Regions from separate parts of the Streptosporangium sp. NPDC053982 genome, predicted to be linked through region 1. Evidence: predicted binding sites of a transcription regulator. Region 1 holds the regulator's gene; the other holds the start of a gene.

Region 1 (7,524 bases):
GACGTCCATCGCGGTGATGACCAGCTCGGTCACCTTCACGAAGCTCGCGACGTCGAAGGTCTCGTCGTCCTTGAGGAACTTCAGCAGGTTGATGCTGGCGAGGTTGCAGGAGGAGTTGTCCAGGTGGAGGTACTCCGAGCACGGGTTGCTGGCGGTGATGCGGCCCGTCTCGGGGCTGGTGTGCCAGTCGTTGATCGTGTCGTCGTACTGGACGCCCGGGTCGGCGCACTCCCAGGCGGCCTTGGCCATCTTGCGGAACAGGTCGCGGGCGTCGATCGTCTCGATGACCTCGCCGGTGAGACGGGCGCGCAGGCCGAACCGGTCGCCGTCCTCCACCGCGCGCATGAACTCGTCGGAGACGCGCACGGAGTTGTTGGCGTTCTGGTACTGGACGGAGACGATGTCCTTGCCGCCCAGGTCCATGTCGAACCCGGCGTCGCGCAGCGCGCGGACCTTGTCCTCCTCGCGCGCCTTGGTCTCGATGAACTCCTCGACGTCGGGGTGGTCGACGTCCAGGACGACCATCTTGGCCGCGCGGCGGGTCGCGCCGCCGGACTTGATGGTGCCCGCGGAGGCGTCCGCACCGCGCATGAAGGAGACCGGGCCGCTGGCCGTACCACCGCTGGAGAGCAGTTCCTTGGAGGAGCGGATCCGCGAGAGGTTCACGCCGGAGCCCGAACCGCCCTTGAAGATCACGCCCTCTTCCTTGTACCAGTCGAGGATCGACTCCATGGTGTCGTCGACGGCGAGGATGAAGCAGGCGCTCACCTGCTGCGGCGAGGCGGTGCCCACGTTGAACCACACCGGCGAGTTGAAGCTGAACACCTGGTTGACCAGGGCGTGCTTGAGCTCGTGGTCGAAGATCTCGGCGTCCTCGTCGGTGGCGAAGTAGCCGTTCTCCACCGCGGTCCTGGTGTAGACGCCCACCACGCGGTCGATCAGCTGCTTGAGGCTCCACTCGCGCTGCGGGGTGCCGACCGCGCCACGGAAGTACTTGGTGGTCACGATGTTGGCGGCGTTGACCGACCAGGACTCGGGGAACTCCACGCCCCGCTGCTCGAAGTTGATCGAGCCGTCCCGCCAGTTGGTCATGACGACGTCACGGCGTTCCCAGGACACCTCGTCGTAGGGATGCACTCCGGGGGTGGTGAAGATGCGCTTCATCTTCAGCCCCTTGCGCAGCCGCCTGCCCCCGCCCGCGGCCGTACCGCTGACCGTCTCCGTCATGACTTCCCCCTTCCGGGGCCCCGCCTTTTCGCGGAACCCACGAGTCGGACCACATCAACGCGCCGCTCTGGCCCCCGGCGCCCGGGGTTCGGATTCAGTTTCGGTCCTGCTTGGCGGAGCGTTCCGCGCGCAACTGCTCGATCTCGGCCTCGAAGTCGGCCAGGGTCTCGAAGCCGCGGTAGACGGAGGCGAACCGGAGGTACGCCACCTCGTCCAGCTCGCGCAGCGGGCCCAGGATCGCCAGCCCCACCTCGGGGGCGGCGATCTCGGCCGCTCCCGTCGCGCGGATGCTCTCCTCCACCCGCTGGCCCAGCTGGGCGAGGGAGTCCTCGCTCACCGGACGCCCCTGGCACGCCCGCCGCACCCCGGCGATCACCTTGTCCCGGAAGAACGGCTCGGTGACCCCGCTGCGCTTGCTGACCATGAGCAGGACGGTCTCCTGCGTGGTGAACCTGCGGCCGCATTCGGGGCACGTGCGCCTGCGGCGGATGGCGCCGCCGTCGTCGGTGGACCGGCTGTCGATGACCCGCGTGTCCGGGTGACGACAGAACGGACAGTGCACGCGGGTCGCCTCCTTGGCCTGCAGGTGGCCCGCGCCCTGTGTTTCGCCTCGTGTTTCCCGCAAACCCCATGGCAGGGGCGCGCGCGCACGTCTTCCAGGGGTCGAAATGCGGTAACGAAAACACAATCTATGGTGAAGTTCACCGGTGGAGCCACTAGATGTTGTGGTCCAACGGTAGGAGGGTCCGACCATGAACGCAAGTCAGCCGGGCCCCGCGCGCCGAAGTCGCTGATCAGCGCGCCGACCCGGCGTGTCGCCCCCTCCTGCCCCGGCAGTCACGGCGGTAACACCCCCTATGCCCCTTTCGCCCCCACGCCCCACGAAGCCACCGCACCCTGAGGCCGCACCCTGAGGCCGCACCCTGAGGCCGCACCCTGAGGCCGCCGCGTCCCGGCGGCCGGGACGCCGGCCGCCGGGACGCGCGGTCACCCTCCGGGACGCGCCGTCACGATGATCACGGCGCCGCCTGCCGGGGCCCGGCGTCGCGGGCCGGGACCGACGAGGAGTCGGCGCACCCCGGATAGCCGACCCCGAGGGTCGCGTCGATGCGGGGACCGAGCCACAGCGCCCCCAGGGTGACGAGCGTGAGGACCGCCAGCACGACGGCCCTGCCCCGCCTGGTGAGCCGGACCGGCGCACCAGGGTATCGGACGTTCCCCGGCGGCCCGGGCCTACGGCCGGGCCGCCGCCGGGATCGTGGCGCCGCCATCTCCGCCGCGGTCGCCTTCATATTGACCACCCCCTCCGACCTGGTCGAACACACGTCGAGGAAAGATCGGCGAATCGAACACGATGTCGATCGAACTCCCGTACGATGTTGTACACCACGCCGTCGGTCATTTCGAGGAAGACTCGAACAGTTGTTTGAACATGATCTTCGACGGCGGTACGGTCGCTGTGGGCGACACGGGCAATGCAGACCGGGAGGCAAGGAGATCGCATGAGCGAGCACGACGAGAACGGTTCGGCCGTCAACGACCTGGCGGTGCGCAGACGTGACTCCCTCGGCCTCACCCCCAGGCAGCGGAAGATCCTTGAGGTGATCCGCGACTCGGTGCAGCAGCGCGGCTACCCGCCGTCCATGCGGGAGATCGGCGAGGCGGTGCAGCTCACCAGCACCTCCAGCGTGTCGCACCAGCTGACGGCGTTGCAGCGCAAGGGCTATCTGCGCCGCGACCCGCACCGTCCCCGCGCGCTCGAGGTACGCCTCCCCGGCGAGCCGGTGCTGTGGGTGGACCCGGACGCCGCCCAGGAGGGCGTCAGCCGCCCCACCGCGGCCTATGTCCCGCTCGTCGGCCGGATCGCCGCGGGCGGCCCGATCCTCGCCGAGGAGAGCGTCGAGGACGTCTTCGCGCTGCCCAAGCAGCTCGTCGGAGAGGGCACGCTCTTCCTGCTCCAGGTGGCCGGCGACTCGATGATCGAGGCCGCCATCGCCGACGGCGACTGGGTCGTCGTCCGCCAGCAGCCCGTGGCCGACAACGGCGACGTGGTCGCCGCGATGATCGACGGCGAGGCCACGGTGAAGACCTTCAAGCGCAAGGGCGGCCATGTCTGGCTGGTCCCGCACAACCCGAACTACGACCCGATCCCCGGCGACGAGGCGACCGTCCTGGGCAAGGTCGTCGCGGTGCTGCGCAAGCTTTAGACCCTTCCCTGGAGGAGCGGGCCCCGGTCTCCACCGGGGCCCGCTCCTTTTCACGGGCCCATCGGCCTCCGCGTCCTGTTCTTCCTCCCGCCGCCCCACGCGCCGTCACCGGATGCCGGAACGGCGGGCGCCGCCGTCCTCGCCACCGCCGTCCTCGGCACCGCCGTCCTCGGCACCGCCCTCACCGCACCCCGCCGCGCTGCGCGAGATGGCGGAGATACTCCACGCGATCGAGCGGGTTGCCGTCCGACCGCGCGCGGTGGGGAGGCGGGCCGGTGACCGGCCGGTCACCGGCCGGCCCCGACCACCAGATCCCCTCGCCCCGCGACAGGCCGGGAAGCCGGCGCTTCACCTCCCGCACCCTGCGCGCGGGGATGTCCCCCTTCAGCGACCACGTCTCCGGTCCCCCGGCGGAGGCCGCCGTCTCCGCCCCGTGCTCGGCGAGCAGTGCGGTGACCGCGCTCAGCGTGTCGGCGGGGATCTCCAGTTCGAAGGCGTGACACGGCTCGTGGACGCGGGTCCCGGCGGCGGCCAGCGCCCGCATCAGGACGAGCGGAGTGAGGTGCCGGAAATCCCCGGCCGTGCTGAGCGGAGGCGCGAAGCCCGTCCGGGTCAGGGTGACGACGCAGTCGATCACCGCCCAGCCGTGCATCCCCTGCCGGAGGGTGTCGCGGACGGCCTCCTCGATCGCCCGGTGGAAGGGACGCGGGAGCGATCCGAGCTCCACCTCCCGCCGGAAGGCGAGCCCCGATCCGGTCACGCCCGGCTCGACGCGCAGCCCGACGGTCGCGTAGAAGTCGTTGCGCCCGTGACGGCTGATCTCCTCGACGGCCTCCCCCGTCCCCGTCGGCCGCTCCAGGTACACCGTACGGCTCGGCTCGAAGACGGCCTCGACCCCGAAGTCGCGCAGGAGCATCGCCGCGATCACCTCCTTCTGGACCTCCCCGTACAGCAGCACCGAGGTCTCCCCCTCGGGGGTGACGTGCGTGTGGATGAGCGGATCCTGCTGGGCCAGGCTCAGCAGCGCGGCGTGCAGCCGCGCCTCCTGACCGGGCCGTGCCGGCCGGACGACGGTCTCCAGACCGGGCGGGGCGAAGCGCGGCCGCCGGGCGAGCCCGTACGCGGAACCGATCTGGTCTCCGACCCGCACCCCGGAGAGTCCCCATACCTTGGCGATGTCCCCCGCCGTCAGCCGGTGCGGTCCCTGCTCCGCGGAACCGACGACGCGCAGGACGGTGACCTGGCCGGGATGCTCGCTGACGCCACCGTCCGGTTCTCCGCGGTGGAGGGTGACGCGTTGCCGGGCGCGCAGCTCACCGGCGTGCATCCGCACGTAGGCGATCTTCTCCCCCGCGCCTCCGCGCTCGATGGCGAAGACGGTGCCGCGTGCACCGGTCCCTCCGGCGTCGCAGCCGGGCGGCAGCAGACGGGCGATCCCGTCGATCAGCGTCCCGACGCCCTGACCGGCCAGGGCCGAACCGAAGAAGACCGGGTGGAGCAGGCCTGCGGCGACCTGGGCGCGTATCTTCACCCCCAGCTCATCGGGCGTCGGAGGCGGGCCGTCGACGAGGGCCGCGAGCAGCGCGTCGTCGTTCTCGGCGAGGACCTCCGCCACCCGGGCGCGGAAACCGGGCTCGTCCAGGGAGTTCGGCGTGACGCGGACGGCGGGGGTTCCCGCCCGCCGGACGGAGCTCATCGGAACGACGTGCGGCGCCAGTCTTCGCCGGATGTCCGCCGTCGTCCCGTCGGGACGGGCGCCGGATCTGTCGACCTTGTTGACGAAGATCAGGGTTGGCAGGCGCATCTCCCGCAGCGTCCTCATCAGGACGCGGGTCTGTGCCTGCACGCCCTCCACGGCGGACAGGACGAGGACCGCGCCGTCGAGCACGCGCAGGGCCCGCTCGACCTCGGCGATGAAGTCGGAGTGACCGGGGGTGTCGATCAGGTTGATCCGCAGGTCGCCGACGCCGAAGGAGGCGACCCCGGAACGGATGGTGATGCCGCGCTGCCGTTCGATGTCACCGGTGTCGGTCTGGGTGCTGCCGCCGTCGACGCTGCCGAGACGGTCGATGACTCCGGTGTCGAACAGCAGGCGCTCGGTGAGGCTGGTCTTACCCGCGTCGACGTGCGCGAGGATACCGATGTTGATGGTGGGCACAGGCGGTCGAAGTCCTCGGGAGCTCTGGTCCTACAGGGCACTGTGAGATTCCGAAGACGCGCCGCATGCCGTGCTCCCTGTGATCGTCCGTCCTGTCGCCGCCATCCTGTCACCGATCCACCCGATCTTCGAGGCGATATCCGGGCGGGCCGGATCGCGGCTCCGGCGGAGGGTCGCGGTACCCGGGCCGAACGCGAGCGGGCCCGCCGTCCGGGAGGACGACGGGCCCGTTCCCGGGCCCTGTGGCGGCACCCGGGAGGCACACGTGCCGGACCGCCCGCTCCGGGGGCGGTCCGAGCCGTGTCAGGGGACGATGTTGACCAGCTTCGGCGCGCGGACGATGACCTTGCGCGGGTCACCGTCCAGGAAGGCCCGGACCTTGTCCGAGGCCAGCGCCAGCGTCTCCAGCTCGGCTTCGGAGATCTCCGGGGAGACCTCCAGCCGGTCGCGGACCTTGCCCGCGACCTGCACCACGCAGGTGACCGACTCCTGGACCAGCAGGGCCGGGTCGACCGCGGGCCAGCCCGCCCTGGCCACCGACGCGGGGTGGCCCAGCCGCTCCCAGCCCTCCTCGGCGGTGTACGGCGCGACCAGCGACAGCATGACCGCCAGCGCCTCGGCCGCCTCGCGGACCGCCGGATCGGCGGCGCCGGGACCGGCGTCGATGGCCTTGCGGGCCGCGCTCGTCAGCTCCATCAGGCGGGCCACCGCGACGTTGAAGCGGTGGGACTCGACCAGCTTGGTGACCTCGTCGACGGTCCGGTGGGTGAACCGGCGCAGCTCCAGGTCACCGGTGGAGACGTCGGCGCCGGGGGCGGAGGCCGTGCCGGCCTCGGCCATGACGCGGAAGGCGCGGGCCAGGAACTTCTGCGACGCGGCCGGGGAGACGTCGGCCCAGTCGATGTCGTCCTCCGGCGGGCCGGCGAACACCACGGTCAGCCGGACGGCGTCCACACCGTAGGCGTCGATCTGCTCGCCCAGGTCCACGCCGTTGCCCAGCGACTTCGACATCGCCTTGCCCTGGTTGATGACCTGGCCCTGGTTCAGCAGCCGCCGGAAGGGCTCGGTGAAGCCGACCAGGCCCATGTCGTGCAGGACCTTGGTGAAGAACCGCGCGTACAGCAGGTGCAGCACCGCGTGCTCGACGCCGCCGACGTACTGGTCGACCGGCCCCCACAGGCGCAGCTTCTCCACGTCGAACGGACCCTCCTCGTAGGAGGGGTCCACGTAGCGCAGGAAGTACCAGGAGGAGTCGACGAAGGTGTCCATCGTGTCGGTGTCCCGCCGCGCGGAGCCGCCGCACTTGGGGCAGGCGACCTTGACCCAGTCGTCGGCCGAGGCCAGCGGGGAGACGCCCTTGGGCGCCAGGGCCTCGCCGCGCAGGTCGGGCAGGGTGACCGGCAGCTGGTCGTCCGGCACCGGCACCTCGCCGCAGTCCGGGCAGTGGATGATCGGGATCGGGCAGCCCCAGAAGCGCTGGCGGGACAGCAGCCAGTCGCGCAGCCGGAAGTTGACCGTGGACCGTCCGGTGCCGCGCTCGGCCAGCACCTCGATGATCTTCCTGATCGCCTCGGCCTTGCTCAGCCCGTCCAGCGGGCCGGAGTTGACCAGGGTGCCCTCCCCCGCGGTGGCGACGCCGGTCTCGCCCGGGTCGGCCAGGCCGGTGTGCACGACGACCCGGACCGGCAGGTCGAAGGCGCGGGCGAAGTCCAGGTCACGCTGGTCGTGCGCGGGGACGGCCATGATGGCGCCGTGGCCGTAGTCGGACAGCACGTAGTCGGCCGCCCAGACCGGCATGCGCTCGCCGGTGACCGGGTTGATCGCGTGGCGGCCCAGGAAGACGCCGGTCTTCTCCTTCTCGGTGGACAGCCGGTCGATGTCCGACAGCTTGGCCACCTCGGCGCGGTACGCCTCGAACGCCTCCCGCTGCTC
Region 2 (7,524 bases), on a different contig from region 1:
CGGTGTCGTCGACCGGGGTCAGGACGCGGCCGATCGCGGCCTTGACCCACCGGGTCTCGACGCCGGGGGCGACCTCCAGGATCACGTCGTCGGCGTCGATGGCCGTGACGGTCGCGAACAGGCCGGTCGTCGTCATGACGCGGGCTCCCGGGGCCAGGGAGTTCTGCATCTGGGCCTGCTCCTGCTGCCGCTTGCGCTGCGGCCGGATGAGCAGGAAGTAGAACACCACGACCATCAACGCGATCATGATGAGGCTTGAGTAACCGCTGCTGCCGCCCATGGGGCCGCTCCTTACGCTCAGAAATGACCGGCGTGGCGCCGGACGTCGTATAACGGGCACGCCGCTCAGCACGTCAGCCTACACAGCCAGCCAAGCCACGGAGTTTAGGCGAGCTGTTAGGAGCGCGGCAACGAACCCACGAACGGGCTCCGAAGGAAGTTCCCATTTCGATATCGTTGTCATCGATCTGTGATTGACCCCGCGGAGTTTCCCTCTGCAATCCCAACGTCACATCGAGCCCGGGTCATCCCCGAGATCAGCGGACGCCGGCGGGGCGCCGAAGGCGTCCGGCGGCGGGACGAGCCCCAGGTGGAGCCATGCCGCGGCGGTCGCCACCCGGCCGCGGGGGGTGCGGGCCAGCAGCCCCTGGCGCACCAGGAACGGCTCGGCCACCACCTCGACCGTCTCGGGCTCCTCGCCGACCGCGACCGCGAGGGTGGACAGGCCGACCGGGCCGCCGCCGAACTTGCCCAGCAGCGCGGTGAGGACCGCCCGGTCGAGCCGGTCGAGCCCCTCGGCGTCGACCTCGTAGAGGTTCAGCGCCGCCGCGGCGACGTCGCGGGTGACGACGCCGTCGGACCGCACCTCCGCGAAGTCGCGGACCCGGCGCAGCAGGCGGTTGGCGATGCGGGGCGTGCCGCGGGAGCGCCCGGCGATCTCGCGGGCGGCGTCGCCGGGCAGCTCCAGGCCGAGCAGCGCCGCCGAGCGGTGCAGCACCAGCTCCAGCTCACCGGCGTCGTAGAAGTCCATGTGGGCGACGAACCCGAACCGGTCGCGCAGCGGCGCGGGCAGCAGGCCGGCCCGGGTGGTGGCGCCGACCAGGGTGAACGGGGCGACCTCCAGCGGGATCGCGGTGGCCCCGGGCCCCTTGCCCACCACGATGTCCACCCGGAAGTCCTCCATCGCGAGGTAGAGCATCTCCTCGGCGGGGCGGGCCATCCGGTGGATCTCGTCGATGAACAGCACCTCGCCCTCCGACAATGTGGAGAGGATGGCCGCGAGGTCACCGGCCCGCTCCAGCGCCGGCCCGGAGGTGATCCGGATGGGGGCCGACAGCTCGGTGGCGATGATCATGGCGAGGGTGGTCTTTCCGAGACCGGGGCCGCCGCTCATCAGCACGTGGTCGGGCGGCCGGTTGCGCCGCAGCGCGCTCTGCAGCACCAGCGACAGCTGCTCGCGCACCCGCGCCTGGCCGATGAACTCCTCCAGCCGCTTGGGCCGCAGCGCGGCCTCGACCAGCCGCTCGTCGCCCTCGGCGTCGGCCGAGACGAGTTCCCGCTCGAAGCTCACGGCGTCTCCCCCCTCACCGCACGCTCAGCACGCGCAGCGCGGCCTTGAGCAGCGCCGCCACCTGGGGCGCGCGGCCCTGGGCCGTCTCGGCGTCGGCCTGGGGCGCGACGAGCGCGACGGCCTCGTCGGCGTCCTTGGCCGAGTATCCCAGCCCGACCAGGCCGGAGTGGACCTGCTCGCGCCAGGCGGGGACGGCCGGGCCGCCGTTGAGGGCGGCGCTGACGGCCTCCTCGGGTGTGCCGAGCTTGTCCTTGAGGTCGACGATGATCCGCTGGGCGCCCTTGGGGCCCACCCCGGGGACCCGGGTCAGCGCCTTGACGTCGGCGGCGGCCACGGCCATCCGCAGCGCGTTGGGCGTGTGCACGGCGAGCATCGCCAGCGCGACCTTCGGGCCGACCCCGCTGGCCGCCTGGAGCAGCTCGAAGATCCTCCGCTCGTCGTCGTCGGCGAAGCCGTACAGCGTGAGGGACTCCTCGCGCACCACCAGCGAGGTGGCCAGCCGGGCCTCCTCCCCCACGCGCAGCGCCGCCAGTGTGCCGGGCGTGCAGTGCACCAGCACGCCGACGCCGCCGACCTCGACCACCGCTCCGTCGGGGGCGATCGCGGCCACCCGTCCTCGCACCGAGGCGATCACTTCGTCGTTCCTCTCGAGTATCCGGCGGGCCTGCCCCGCCCGCGGAAGTACGCGGCGGCGGTGACCCCGCCGCCCGCGCCGGTGGCCCGCGCGGCCGCCTCGGCCAGTCTGTTCTGGGCGCCGCCCCGCCAGACGTGGCAGATGGCCAGGGCGAGCGCGTCGGCGGCGTCGGCGGGCTTGGGCATGGCGTCGAGCCGCAGCAGCCTGGTCACCATGGTGCCGACCTGGCGTTTGTCGGCCGTGCCGCTGCCGGTGATCGCGGCCTTGACCTCCGACGGGGTGTGCAGCGCCACCGGCAGCCCACGGCGGGAGGCGCACAGGATCGCCACCGCCGACGCCTGGGCGGTGCCCATGACGGTGCGCAGGTTGTGCTGGGCGAAGACGCGCTCCACGGCCACGGCGTCCGGCTCGATCTCGTCGAGCCAGCGCTCGATGCCGGCCTCGATCGCCACCAGCCGGGCGCCGATCTCGTCGTCGGCGGGGGTGCGCACCACCCCGACCTTGACCAGGCGGAGCGGCGCCCCGGGGCGCCCCTCGACCGCTCCGAGCCCGCACCGGGTCAGCCCCGGATCGACCCCCATCACCCGCAGTTCGGGCAACCGCACCGGCACGCCTTCCGCTCGCCGAACACCTGTTCGGTGCCCGACTCTACCGTCTGCGGACAGGGCGCGCACGGCCATCGAACCGCCCTCGCCGCCGTCACCGTCCCACCCTGTCCCGTGGCCGGCGCGCTCAGAACGAGTCGGTCATGTACGGCCGGGCGTGGAAGGCCGCGTCGAGGGCGTCGTCGGCGTCCGCCGGCCCGGTGAGGAGGCCCGCGCGGCGCAGGGTGGCGGCCGGCACGCCCGCGAACAGCGCGGAGAGGCCCCCGGCGGTGAGGGCGGGGGCCGTCCCCGGGATGGTCCCGGCGGGCTGGGCCGTACCGGAGCCGCCGGAGACCGCCAGATGCCAGGGCCCGGAGGAGGCGGGCCGCTCGGGGTCGTCGACGTGGACCACGACGTCGAGGGTGACGCCCGCCGGGAACCCGCGCCCGGCGACGGCCGCCGCCGGGTCCACCACGCGGAACATCCAGCGGCTCTGCGCGACCTCGTCGTTCGCCCGCTCGCCGAGCAGCCAGAACACCGGGTCGTCGGGGGCGACGACCGCGCGGACCTTCTTGGCGACGGAGGACGAGGAGCCGACCAGCGCCCACAGCGCCCTGGCCGTGGCCTCCGAGCCGGCGACCAGGCCGGTGACCGCGATGTCGGGGCCGTCCCAGCCGTAGGCCACGAAGCCGTCCTCGGCCAGGTAGACGAAGTCGCGGGTGCTCTCCAGCCACCGGCGCACGTCCGCCTCGCTCCGGCGGACCGGCCCGGAGGCGCGGGTGGCGGCGTGGACGCGCCCGATGACCTCGCCCAGCGCGCGGGCGTCCCCGGGGCCGGTACGGCGGAGCGGGACGTCGCCGGTCGTGCGGATCGAGCGCAGCCCCTCGGTGGGCAGCACGGCCCGGTGCAGGGCTCCGGCGTGCTCCCAGCCGAGCGAGCGGTAGATGCGGGTGGTGGCGGGGTACAGTGCCGAGACCGGCAGCCTCAGCGCGGCGCAGCGGTCCAGGGCGGCCCGCATGATCATCCGTCCGACGCCGCGGCCCCGGTCCTCGGGGGCGACGGTGACCGAGGCGATGCCGCCCATGGGCAGCGGCCTGCCGTGCCACCACTGGGTGAAGTCCTCGATGCGGGTCGTGGCGACGAGGCGGGCGCCGTCGAAGGCGCCGAGGTATCTGCCCTCCTCCACGGCGGGCAGGACGCCGCGCCGCCAGGGCTCCGCCTCGCCCTCCGGGACGGGCCCGAAGGCCCGGACACGGTTGTCCAGCGCCGCGTCGAGATCGCCGGCGGTCAGCTCACGTATTTCCACGGTCCCCCAACCTAGGCCGTGCGCTCCGGGGAGCGCTCATCGGCCCCGTCCGGCTCCTGGTGGCCGCGCAGGCGGTCCAGGCGCGTCATCACCGGGGTCGCCGTGACGCCGTGCAGCACCAGGGAGGCCAGCACGGTGAAGGCCACCACCGCCCACAGCTCCTCCGCGGGCACGCCGAAGTCGGCCTGGCCGAGGGCGTAGGCGAGGTAGAACAGCGAGCCGATGCCCCGGATGCCGAAGAAGGCCATCACGCCGCGCTCGCGCGGCCCCGGCCGGCCGCCGAGCGTGGCGAGCCACCCGGTCAGCGGGCGGATCACCAGCAGCAGGAGCAGGCCGACCGCCGCGCCCCGCCAGGTGAGCGCGGCCAGGCCGCCGGTGGCCACGAACCCGCCGAGCAGCAGGATCAGCCAGGCGGTGAACAGCCGCTCGATCTGCTCGATGAAGCCGTGCAGGACGGCGTTGTAGCCGTGCGTGCGCTCGGCGGCCCTGATCGTGCAGGCGGTCACGAACACCGCGATGAAGCCGTAGCCGTGCACCAGCTCGGTCAGGCCGTAGGCGAGGAAGGTCGCGGCCAGCGCCACGAAGCCGTCGCGATGCTCGGCGAGCCGCAGGTCGGAGACCTGGGCGCGGAAGAACAGCCGGCCCAGCGCCTTGCCGGCCAGCAGGCCGCCCACGACGCCCGCCCCGCACCGGTAGAGCAGGTCCACCAGCACCCACTCCCCGGTCCATTCCAGGCCGCCGCCCGCCGCCGCCAGCGCGATCGCGGCGAACACCAGGGGGAAGGCCAGGCCGTCGTTGAGCCCGGCCTCGGAGGTGAGGGTGAAGCGGACCTCGTCGTCGTCGGTCTCGGAGTCGACGGGCTCGCCGACCTGCACGTCGGAGGCGAGCACCGGGTCGGTCGGCGCGAGCACCGCGCCCAGCAGCAGCGCGGCGGCCCACGGCCAGCCCAGCAGGCCGTGGACGGCCAGCGTGACGGCGCCGACGGTCAGCGGGAGCGTCCAGCCCAGCAGCCGCCAGGTGGAGGTCCAGCGGCGCGGCTCGAAGGGCCGGTTGATCGCCAGCCCGGCGCCCATCAGCGAGATGAGGACGCAGATCTCGGTGGCGTGCTCCAGCAGCGCCCGGTGTGCCACCGGGTCGGGCTCGGGCAGGTCCAGGGGCAGGAGGTAGAGCAGCGCGCCGCCGATCAGGCAGGCCAGCGGCAGCGAGAAGGCACGCCGGTTGAGCAGGCGCGGCAGGATCGCCGCGAACAGGGCGGCGACGCCCGCCACGGCGAAGATGAGGTCAGGGTTCGGCATCGTAGGGCGGCATATGCCCTCATTTATTTAGGTAAACCGAAGGCCGCGCTTTTCCGGGGAACCTCATGGGAAGCCCATGGATCCACCCGTGTACGGCCACGCGTCCGGGCGGGCGCCGCCCCGGACACGGGAGCGCGCGGGAGGGGCCCCGGGCGGCCGTACGCCCGCCTCCGCGGTACGGCGGGACGGGCGTACGGCGAAGGCGGCGGGCGGCCGGTCAGGCGTCCAGCTTCTCCATGACGTCGTCGGAGACGTCGAAGTTGGCCCAGACGTTCTGCACGTCGTCGCTGTCCTCCAGGGCGTCGATCAGCCGGAAGACCTTGCGCGCGCCGTCCTCGTCGAGCGGGACGTTCATCGTCGGCAGGAAGCTCGACTCGGCCGAGTCGTAGTCGATCCCGGCGTCCTGCAGGGCCTTGCGGACCGGGACGAGGTCGCCGGCCTCGGAGACGACCTCGAACTGGTCACCCAGGTCGTTGACCTCCTCGGCGCCCGCGTCGAGGACCGCGACCAGCACGTCGTCCTCGGTCAGCGAGCCCTTGGGGACGAGCACGACGCCCTTGCGGTTGAACATGTAGGACACCGAGCCGGGGTCGGCCAGGGAGCCGCCGTTGCGGGTCAGCGCCACGCGGACCTCGGAGGCGGCGCGGTTGCGGTTGTCGGTCAGGCACTCGATCAGCACGGCGACGCCGCCGGGGGCGTAGCCCTCGTACATGATGGTCTGCCAGTCGGCGCCGCCGGCCTCCAGACCGCCGCCGCGCTTGCGGGCGCGCTCGATGTTGTCCAGCGGGACCGAGCTCTTGCGCGCCTTGGTGATGGCGTCGTACAGCGTCGGGTTGCCGTCCGGGTCGGGACCACCGGTCCGGGCCGCGACCTCGATGTTCTTGATGAGCTTGGCGAACAGCTTGCCGCGCTTGGAGTCGAGCGCGGCCTTCTTGTGCTTGGTCGTCGCCCATTTGGAGTGGCCGGACATCGACTAGAGCTCCCTCACCATCTCAACGAAGTATGAATGCACATCGCAGCCCCCGGTGAGCTCCGGGTGGAAGGACGTGGCCAGCAGAGGCCCCTGACGGACCGCGACGATCCTATCCCCAGCTTCGGCCCGGGCCAGCACGTCGACATCGGAACCGACCGATTCCACCCAGGGGGCGCGGATGAAGACCGCCCGCAGCGGGCCCATGCCCGCGAAGTCGATGTCGGACTCGAAGGAGTCGACCTGGCGGCCGAAGGCGTTGCGCCGGACCACCATGTCGATGCCGCCGATGGTCTGCTGGCCCTCGATGCCGCCCTCGATCCGGTCGGCCAGCATGATCATGCCGGCGCAGGAGCCGTAGGCGGGCATGCCGTCCTTGATCCTCGCCCGGAGCGGCTCCAGCAGCTCGAAGGTGTCGGCGAGCTTCCACATCGTGGTGGACTCCCCTCCCGGGACGACCAGCGCGTCGACCGCCTCCAGTTCCTCGGGGCGCCGTACGGCCACGGCCCTGGCGCCCGCCTGCTCCAGGCAGCGCGCGTGCTCGCGGACGTCTCCCTGCAGGGCGAAGACACCGATCGTCGGGGCGATGGTCACCGATGGTCCTTTCGAGGGGCTCGTGATGCGGTTCAAGCGTATGGCCACCCCGCGGACCGCCCCAAACCGGCCGATCCGCGGGCCGGGCGGGGCGGGGCGGGCGCGGGGCCCGCCGTGCCCCGCCGTGCCCACGCCGTACGGCCGGGCCCCGGTTCCGTTTCCGGCCGCGCCGGGGTCAGGCGGCCGACAGGTCGCGGGCGGCGTGACCGGCGTGACCGGCGTCCATCCGCGTGAGGCTCGCCAGATGGTGGCGCCTGCCGTACAGGAAGGCCACGCCGACCAGGCAGCAGACCGCGCCCAGGCAGTACGGCACGGGCGCGCCGATCTCCTCGCCCAGCTTGGTCACGATGTAGGGCGCGATGGCCCCGCCCATCCAGCGGACGAAGTTGTAGCCGGCCGAGGCGACGGGCCGGGGCGCGTCGGACACCTCCATGGCGGCCTCGGTGAACACGGTGTTGTTCAGCCCGGCCGGGATGCCGCACAGCACGACGCAGACGACGACGCCCGCGCGCAGGCCGGTCGCGCTGAACAGGGCGATGCCCGCCTGCAGGACGGCGAGCGTCCCCAGGGA

What was found. The regulator LexA, encoded in region 1, represses DNA repair genes until DNA is damaged. The targets are predictions, from matches to a motif close to TCGAACANNTGTTCGA.
Region 2: ruvC (crossover junction endodeoxyribonuclease RuvC) is a predicted target of LexA. The motif match lies at 2,828-2,843, and genes of this name have one in related genera.

Annotation. Positions count from the first base shown of each region.
Region 1 covers NZ_JBVJKQ010000026.1:59,317-66,840, forward strand. The annotation lists gene ACZ6W9_RS35190 (vitamin B12-dependent ribonucleotide reductase) at 1-1,227, opposite strand, end outside; gene nrdR (transcriptional regulator NrdR) at 1,322-1,789, opposite strand; gene ACZ6W9_RS35200 (hypothetical protein) at 2,244-2,390, opposite strand; gene lexA (transcriptional repressor LexA) at 2,730-3,434, shown strand; gene otr(A) (tetracycline resistance ribosomal protection protein Otr(A)) at 3,616-5,592, opposite strand; gene leuS (leucine--tRNA ligase) at 5,896-7,524, opposite strand, start outside.
Region 2 covers NZ_JBVJKQ010000004.1:401,304-408,827, reverse strand. The annotation lists gene yajC (preprotein translocase subunit YajC) at 1-280, opposite strand, end outside; gene ruvB (Holliday junction branch migration DNA helicase RuvB) at 509-1,570, opposite strand; gene ruvA (Holliday junction branch migration protein RuvA) at 1,584-2,204, opposite strand; gene ruvC (crossover junction endodeoxyribonuclease RuvC) at 2,201-2,794, opposite strand; gene ACZ6W9_RS09300 (GNAT family N-acetyltransferase) at 2,937-4,094, opposite strand; gene ACZ6W9_RS09295 (cation:proton antiporter) at 4,106-5,389, opposite strand; gene ACZ6W9_RS09290 (YebC/PmpR family DNA-binding transcriptional regulator) at 5,607-6,359, opposite strand; gene pdxT (pyridoxal 5'-phosphate synthase glutaminase subunit PdxT) at 6,363-6,953, opposite strand; gene ACZ6W9_RS09280 (MFS transporter) at 7,129-7,524, opposite strand, start outside.